One region of the Billgrantia sp. NRB1 genome, then DNA from elsewhere that is predicted to be linked to it. Evidence: riboswitches for the same ligand, from Rfam matches in the RefSeq annotation. Region 1 holds a riboswitch; the other holds the start of a gene.
What was found. Region 1 has a riboswitch for thiamine pyrophosphate ahead of thiC (phosphomethylpyrimidine synthase ThiC). Riboswitches for the same ligand answer to the same signal wherever they lie in the genome.
Positions count from the first base shown of each region.

Region 1 (3,397 bases):
ATATTTCCGCAAAATGACTTCAGCAGGGGCTGGCAAGCCCGGCCCGTCCTGCTAGACTGGCGTTCACGCTTGACGGGGTGCCGGTGAGATCCGGCTGAGATGGCGAAGGGTGTCGAGACACCGAGCGCCGATCCCGTGGAACCTGATCCGGGTGAGCCCTTCCTTGACATGGAAGGCGGCATGAACCGGCGTAGGGAATCAGGCCGTGGTCCGTTTGGGTGTCCCGCGACGCCCTCCCCGATCCTCGCCTTCCCCACCCGCTTCGCTGCGCGCTCACCGGGTCGTCACCGACCAGCGGAGACGCCCATGGGCTATCGCTTCGACGACCTGACCGACGCCATCCACGACGACTGGCGTGCCTACATCGAACACGACTTCGTGCGCTCCCTGGGCGCCGGCACCCTGGCCGAAGACGCCTTTCGCCACTACCTGAAGCAGGACTACCTCTTCCTGATCCACTTCGCCCGGGCCTACGCCCTGGCCGCCTACAAGAGCCCGACGCTTTCCGACCTGCGCCAGGCTCACGAGGGGCTCAAGGCGATCGTCGACGTGGAGCTGGGCCTGCATGTGAGCTACTGCCGCGACTGGGGCATCACGGAGGCGGAGCTCGCCGAGCTCCCCGAGGCCCGGGCGACCCTGGCCTATACCCGCTACGTGCTGGACACCGGCAACCGCGGCGACCTGCTCGACCTGCACGTGGCCCTGGCCCCCTGCCTGGTGGGCTACGGCGAGATCGCCAACTGGCTGAATGGCCGGCCCGACACCGTTCGCGGCGAGGCCAACCCCTATGACGCCTGGATCGCCATGTACGAGAGCCAGGAGTTCCAGGCCGCCATGCGCGCCGAGCGCGAATGGCTCGACAGCCGCCTGGCCGACGTCACGCCGGCGCGCTTCGCGGAGCTGACCCGCATCTTCCGCGATGCCACGCGGCTCGAGATCGACTTCTGGCAGATGGGGCTGGATCGCAGCGACTGACGGTCTGGCCCCACAGAAAGACCCGCTCTGGTGCTGGTCACGCCAGACGCGGTAGGCAAGATGTAACTTGCCTAAGCAATTGTTCCAAGGCTGTCGCAGTTGGCGACAGCGAAGGGCGCCGGGGACAAGCTAGAGAGGAGGTCCTACGCCATGGATGGCGTCGGTAGCGTACAGGGAGGTATTCACAGCGCCTCCTCTTCTCAGGCTTGTTGCCGGATCAGCCCCAAGCGATGGAGCTATCTGCGATAACCCTGAGCAATCGACCACCACGCTTGACGGGGTGCCGTTGAAAACGGCTGAGATCATGCGCTGGCAAGCATGGATCCCGTTGAACCTGAACTGGCTAGGACCAGCGTAGGGATCAAGCGACATGCAGCGGGGCCCAGATGCCGCCCCCCTGCCCCTGTCCTCCCAGCTGTCCTCCCTGACAAGACCCTGACAACCCCAAGGGAGAACAACCATGAGCAAGACCGCCCACTTCCTCGCCGAGACCGCCCAGGTCGACGAGGCCGCCATCCAGCCGCTGCCCGGCTCGCGCAAGGTCTACGTCGAGGGTTCGCGCCCGGATATCCGCGTGCCCTTCCGCGAGATCTCGCTGTCGCCGACCAAGACCTCAGGCGAGGACGAGCAGAACCCGCCGCTGCTGGTCTACGACACCTCCGGCCCCTACACCGACCCCGAGGTCAGCAACGACCTGCGCCGCGGCCTGCCCGAACTGCGTCGCGCCTGGATCGAGGCGCGCGGCGACACCGAGTTCCTCGACGGCCCCACCTCCGAGTACGGAAAGCGCCGCGCCAACGACCCGACGCTGGCCCAGCTGCGCTTCGACCTGAGCCGCTCTCCAAGGCGCGCAAAGGAAGGCAAGAACGTCACCCAGCTCCACTACGCCCGCCAGGGCATCATCACCCCGGAGATGGAGTTTATCGCCATCAGGGAAAATCAGCGCCGCCAGGCGCTAGGCTCGGAGGAGGTCGAGCGGATTCTGGGCCACCAGCATCCCGGCCAGGGCTTCGGCGCCCGCCTGCCCGAGGAGATCACCCCGGAGTTCGTGCGCGCCGAAGTGGCCGCCGGCCGGGCGATCATCCCCTGCAATATCAACCACCCGGAGTCGGAGCCGATGATCATCGGCCGCAACTTCCTGGTGAAGATCAACGGCAACCTAGGCAACTCGGCAGTGACCTCCTCCATCGAGGAGGAGGTCGACAAGATGACCTGGGGCATCCGCTGGGGCTCGGACACCATCATGGATCTCTCCACTGGCCAGAACATCCACGAGACCCGGGAGTGGATCATCCGCAACGCCCCGGTGCCCATCGGCACCGTGCCCATCTACCAAGCCCTGGAGAAGGTCAACGGCGTAGCCGAAGACCTCACCTGGGAGGTGTTTCGCGACACCCTGATCGAGCAGGCCGAGCAGGGCGTGGACTACTTCACCATCCACGCTGGCGTACTGCTGCGCTATGTGCCGCTCACCGCCAAGCGGGTCACCGGCATCGTCTCCCGGGGCGGCTCGATCATGGCCAAGTGGTGCCTCTATCACCACCGGGAGAGCTTCCTCTACGAGCACTTCGAGGAGATCTGCGAGATCTGCAAGCGCTACGATGTCGCCTTCTCGCTGGGCGACGGCCTGCGCCCCGGCTCGGTGGCCGACGCCAACGACGAGGCGCAGATGGCCGAGCTCAAGACCCTGGGCGAGCTGACCCATATCGCCTGGAAGCACGACGTCCAGGTGATGATCGAGGGCCCCGGCCACGTGCCCATGCATCTCGTCAAGGAGAACATGGACAAGCAGCTCGAGTACTGCGACGAGGCGCCCTTCTACACCCTCGGGCCGCTGGTCACCGACATCGCCCCCGGCTACGACCACATCACCTCCGGCATCGGGGCGGCGATGATCGGCTGGTACGGCTGCGCCATGCTCTGCTACGTGACGCCCAAGGAGCACCTGGGCCTGCCCAACAAGGACGACGTCAAGACCGGCATCATCACCTACAAGATCGCCGCCCACGCGGCAGATCTCGCGAAAGGCCATCCGGCCGCCCAGCGCCGCGACAACGCCCTGTCCAAGGCGCGCTTCGAGTTCCGCTGGGAGGACCAGTTCAACCTCGGCCTCGACCCGGACACCGCACGGGAGTACCACGACGAGACCCTGCCCAAGGACTCCGCCAAGGTCGCCCACTTCTGCTCCATGTGCGGCCCCAAGTTCTGCTCCATGAAGATCAGCCAGGAGGTTCGCGACTACGCCGCCGAGAAAGGGCTTAACGGCGACCAGGAAGCGGTCATGAAGGGCATGGAAGAGCAGGCCGAGAAGTTCCGCCAGGAGGGCGCCGAACTCTACAAGGAGGTGTAATCCCGGCCCCTGACCCTGGGAAACGTCACGCCGGCCCTCAGGCCGGCGTTTTTATTGGGTTCATCGCACTTT
Region 1 is NZ_CM167783.1:1,136,050-1,139,446, reverse strand. It holds TPP riboswitch at 64-215, shown strand; gene tenA (thiaminase II) at 307-975, shown strand; TPP riboswitch at 1,242-1,353, shown strand; gene thiC (phosphomethylpyrimidine synthase ThiC) at 1,436-3,325, shown strand.

Region 2 (3,397 bases), 1.9 Mb from region 1:
AGGTGGGCATCAACGTGCCGATCCCGGTGCCGGTGGCCTACTTCAGTTTCACCGGCTCGCGCGGCTCGAAGCTGGGCGACCTGGGCCCCAACGGCAAGCAGGCCATCGCCTTCTGGACCCAGACCAAGACCGTCACGGCCCGCTGGTTCGAGCCGGAGAACGTCTCCAGCGGCATCAACAGCACCATCTCGCTGAGCTGATCCTGCCGCTCGGTGGCATCGCGGCCCCGCCTCGCAAGAGGCGGGGCCGCGTGCGTTTCGGTCCATGACTTCCGTGGCAGTCTTTCTGTGGGAGGCCGGCTCTGCCGGCGGTTCGACGCTTCGACGGATGGAGGCCGCAGGTCCCCTGCGGTGGCCGCCAACGGTCAGGCTGGCCGCCATGCCTTTCGGGTACGCCTGAGACGGAAATCGTATGGACAGCATGGTGACGTTGACGTTAACTGGAAGTTTCCAAGAACAATCGTCCAGTCAGGAGCCACCATGACCGCCCCCATCAGCCGCTTTCCGATACCCGAATCCATCGACGACCTGCCCGAGGACATCCGCGACGCCATGCTGGCGGTGCAGGAGAAGGCGGGATTCGTGCCCAACGTCTTTCTCATGCTGGCCCACCGGCCGGCGGAGTTCCGCGCCTTCTTCGCCTACCACGATGCGCTGATGGAGCGGGAATCCGACACCCTGACCAAGGCCGAGAAGGAGATGATCGTGGTGGCCACCAGCGCCCAGAATCGCTGCCTCTACTGCGTGGTGGCCCATGGCGCCCTGGTGCGGATCTACAGCAAGGACCCGCTGCTGGCCGACCAGGTGGCCATCAATCATCGGGTCGCGGGCCTGAGCGAGCGCCACCGGCTGATGCTCGATTTTGCCTTTCATAGCGGGCTGGAGGTGGGCGAGCTGACCGATGACTGGCAGACCCGCCTGATCGACGCGGGGTTCACCCTCGACGACATCTGGGACATCGGCGCCATTGCCGCCTTCTTCGGCATGTCCAACCGCCTGGTCACCCTGGCCGGCACCCCGCCCAACGACGAGTTCTACCTGATGGGCCGAGTGCCGCGGGAGCGGTAGTGCGGGTGATCAGGCCTTGGCGATCGCTTCCTTGAGCAGCTGTAGCGCCGGCGCCAGCTGGCTTTCGTGCAGCACCAGCACGGTCGCGCCGCTTTCTCCCTCGACGGGCGCAACCACGGCGAATTCGCCCTCTTCCAGATGGAACTCGTGGATCTCGCGCGGGCCGTCCGGGGTCTCGCAGTGGATGGAGCGGTAGGTGTCGTCCTCGCCATAGATGAGGCGGTGGTAGACCTTGAAGAAGGTGTAGAGGTACAGCCCTTGGGGAAAGGCGGGCCAGCGGGCGGGGATGGTGCGGGTCTCCTCGTCCAGGGACTGGCCGCCGGCTTCGGCCCGTGCGATGGCCTCATCCAGCGGGGCGGCCAGCAGGGAGGCGGCATCGTAGGGCAGCGGCTGCTGGGCCTGAAAGGCCTGCCGATAGCGCTCGGCCACCTGCTGCATGTCGCCGAGCGAGCCGATGGGGTGATCGCTGTGCTTCAGGTCGGCGGGCTCGAAGCCGCCGTTTTCCCAGCCGTGAATGACTCGCAGCGTCAAGTTGCCGTTCGTCATGGGGGCCAGCACCAGCGCTTGGATGGCGACCCGCAGATGCAGTAGCCGCTCGATGACCGGATTCTCGAAGGCGCTGTAGGGGTCGGCAAAGATGGCGTGCAGGCGGCAGGTGGCGTGTTCCTTGGCTTCACGGTAGGGCATGGGCGTGTCTCGTGTCGGGGCAGGACGGCGGGCATCGGCCGCCAGTATGAGCATTCGCGCCTGCCGATGGAAGGCCACGACGGCTTTACAGTCGGCATCTGAGGGTCGATGATGACGTTCCGGCATAGACCGGGCTCAATCCACGAATATTCTGTCGCCAGGGGAGTCCCGCCAGCTGCTTCGGCACTGGGGGCTGAGAGGGCCAAGCGCCGACCCTGGAACCTGATCCGGTTCATACCGGCGGAGGAAGCGCGACATGCCCTACCTGACGTCTGCCGTGCTCGGCGCGGCGCTCTTGTGCTTTGCATTCCTGGGCCTGCGGGCCCGCCGGGCCGACGGCCTGCTCGATGACTACGTCACCGCCCGCAACTCCCAGGGCGCCCAGGCCATCGGGCTGTCGTTCCTGGCCTCCAGCATGGGGGCCTGGATCCTCTTCGCGCCGCCGGAGATCGGCGCCTTCGTGGGGCCGGTGGCGCTGGCCGGCTACGCCATCGGCTCGTCGTTGCCGTTCCTGGTGCTGGGGCTCTACGGCCCGGCGATCCGCCGCCATCTGCCGAAAGGGCGCAGTATCGGCGAATTCGCCGAGTCCTGCTACGGTGCCGGAGTGCGGCGATGGGTCTCCTTCGTCTCGGTGGCCTACATGGCGATCTTCCTGGCCGCCGAGCTCACCGCCATCGGTGCCATCGCCGCGCTGCTCTCGGACGTGTCCCCGGCGCTGGTGATCCTCGGGGTGGCAGTGGTCACCCTGGTCTACACCACCCTGGGCGGGCTGCGGGCGAGCCTTGCCACCGACCGCTGGCAGGCCTGGCTGCTGCTGGCCTTGCTGCTGGTGGTGGGCGGTGTGGCCTGGTGGTGGCTGCCGCCCATGCCCGCCGGGGCGGTGATGCCATCCATTCCTACCGGTAACGCGCTCTCCGTGGCGCTGACCCTGGTGATCGCCGTCACCGCGGCCAACCTCTTCCACCAGGGCTACTGGCAGCGGGTGTGGGCGGCCGAGGATGACCGCGCCCTGGCCCGCGGGGCCCTGCTGGGCGGGGCAAGCACCCTGCTGGTGGTGATGGCTATCGGCGGCCTGGGTATGCTGGCGGCCATGCATGCGCTCCCCTTGGGTGAGCCGCCGATTCCCTTCTTCGCGCTGCTCTCCGCCGCGCCGGCCTGGCTGGGTGTTCCGGCCCTGGTGCTGGCGGTCACCCTGGTGGCCTCCAGCGTCGATACCCTGCAGAACGCCATCGCCTCCATGGCGGTGGCCAGCTCCGGCCGGCGCGGGCTCTCGGTGCGGGCGGCGCGGCTGGCCACGGTGGCGCTGATGCTGCCGGTGGTGTGGGTGGCCCTGCAGGGCTTCTCGGTGCTGCGTCTCTTCCTGATCGCCGACCTGCTGTGTGCGGCCATCCTGCTGCCGGTGCTGCTGGGCCTGTGGCGGCGCATGTCGCCGCTGGCGGCGGTGGCCGGCGGCGTGGCGGGCCTACTAGGCGCGATCGTGCCTGGCTGGATCAGCCTGGGCAGCCTCTCCGCCGGCGTGCTCGCCGCCACCTTTCCGGACAGCATCCCGACCCTGGCGCCTTTCCTCGGCGCGCTGGTCGCCTCCACGCTGGTCAGCCTGCTGGTCGCCTGGCGGCGTCCGGGGGCGAGATTCCAATCCACCC
Region 2 is NZ_CM167783.1:3,413,183-3,416,579, reverse strand. It holds gene ACZIYR_RS15480 (CoA-acylating methylmalonate-semialdehyde dehydrogenase) at 1-200, shown strand, start outside; gene ACZIYR_RS15475 (peroxidase-related enzyme) at 480-1,067, shown strand; gene ACZIYR_RS15470 (hypothetical protein) at 1,077-1,754, opposite strand; TPP riboswitch at 1,904-2,021, shown strand; gene ACZIYR_RS15465 (sodium:solute symporter family transporter) at 2,011-3,397, shown strand, end outside.
Region 2: it holds a riboswitch for thiamine pyrophosphate, as region 1 does, so the genes downstream of both, ACZIYR_RS15465 (sodium:solute symporter family transporter) here and thiC (phosphomethylpyrimidine synthase ThiC) in region 1, are expected to answer to the same signal.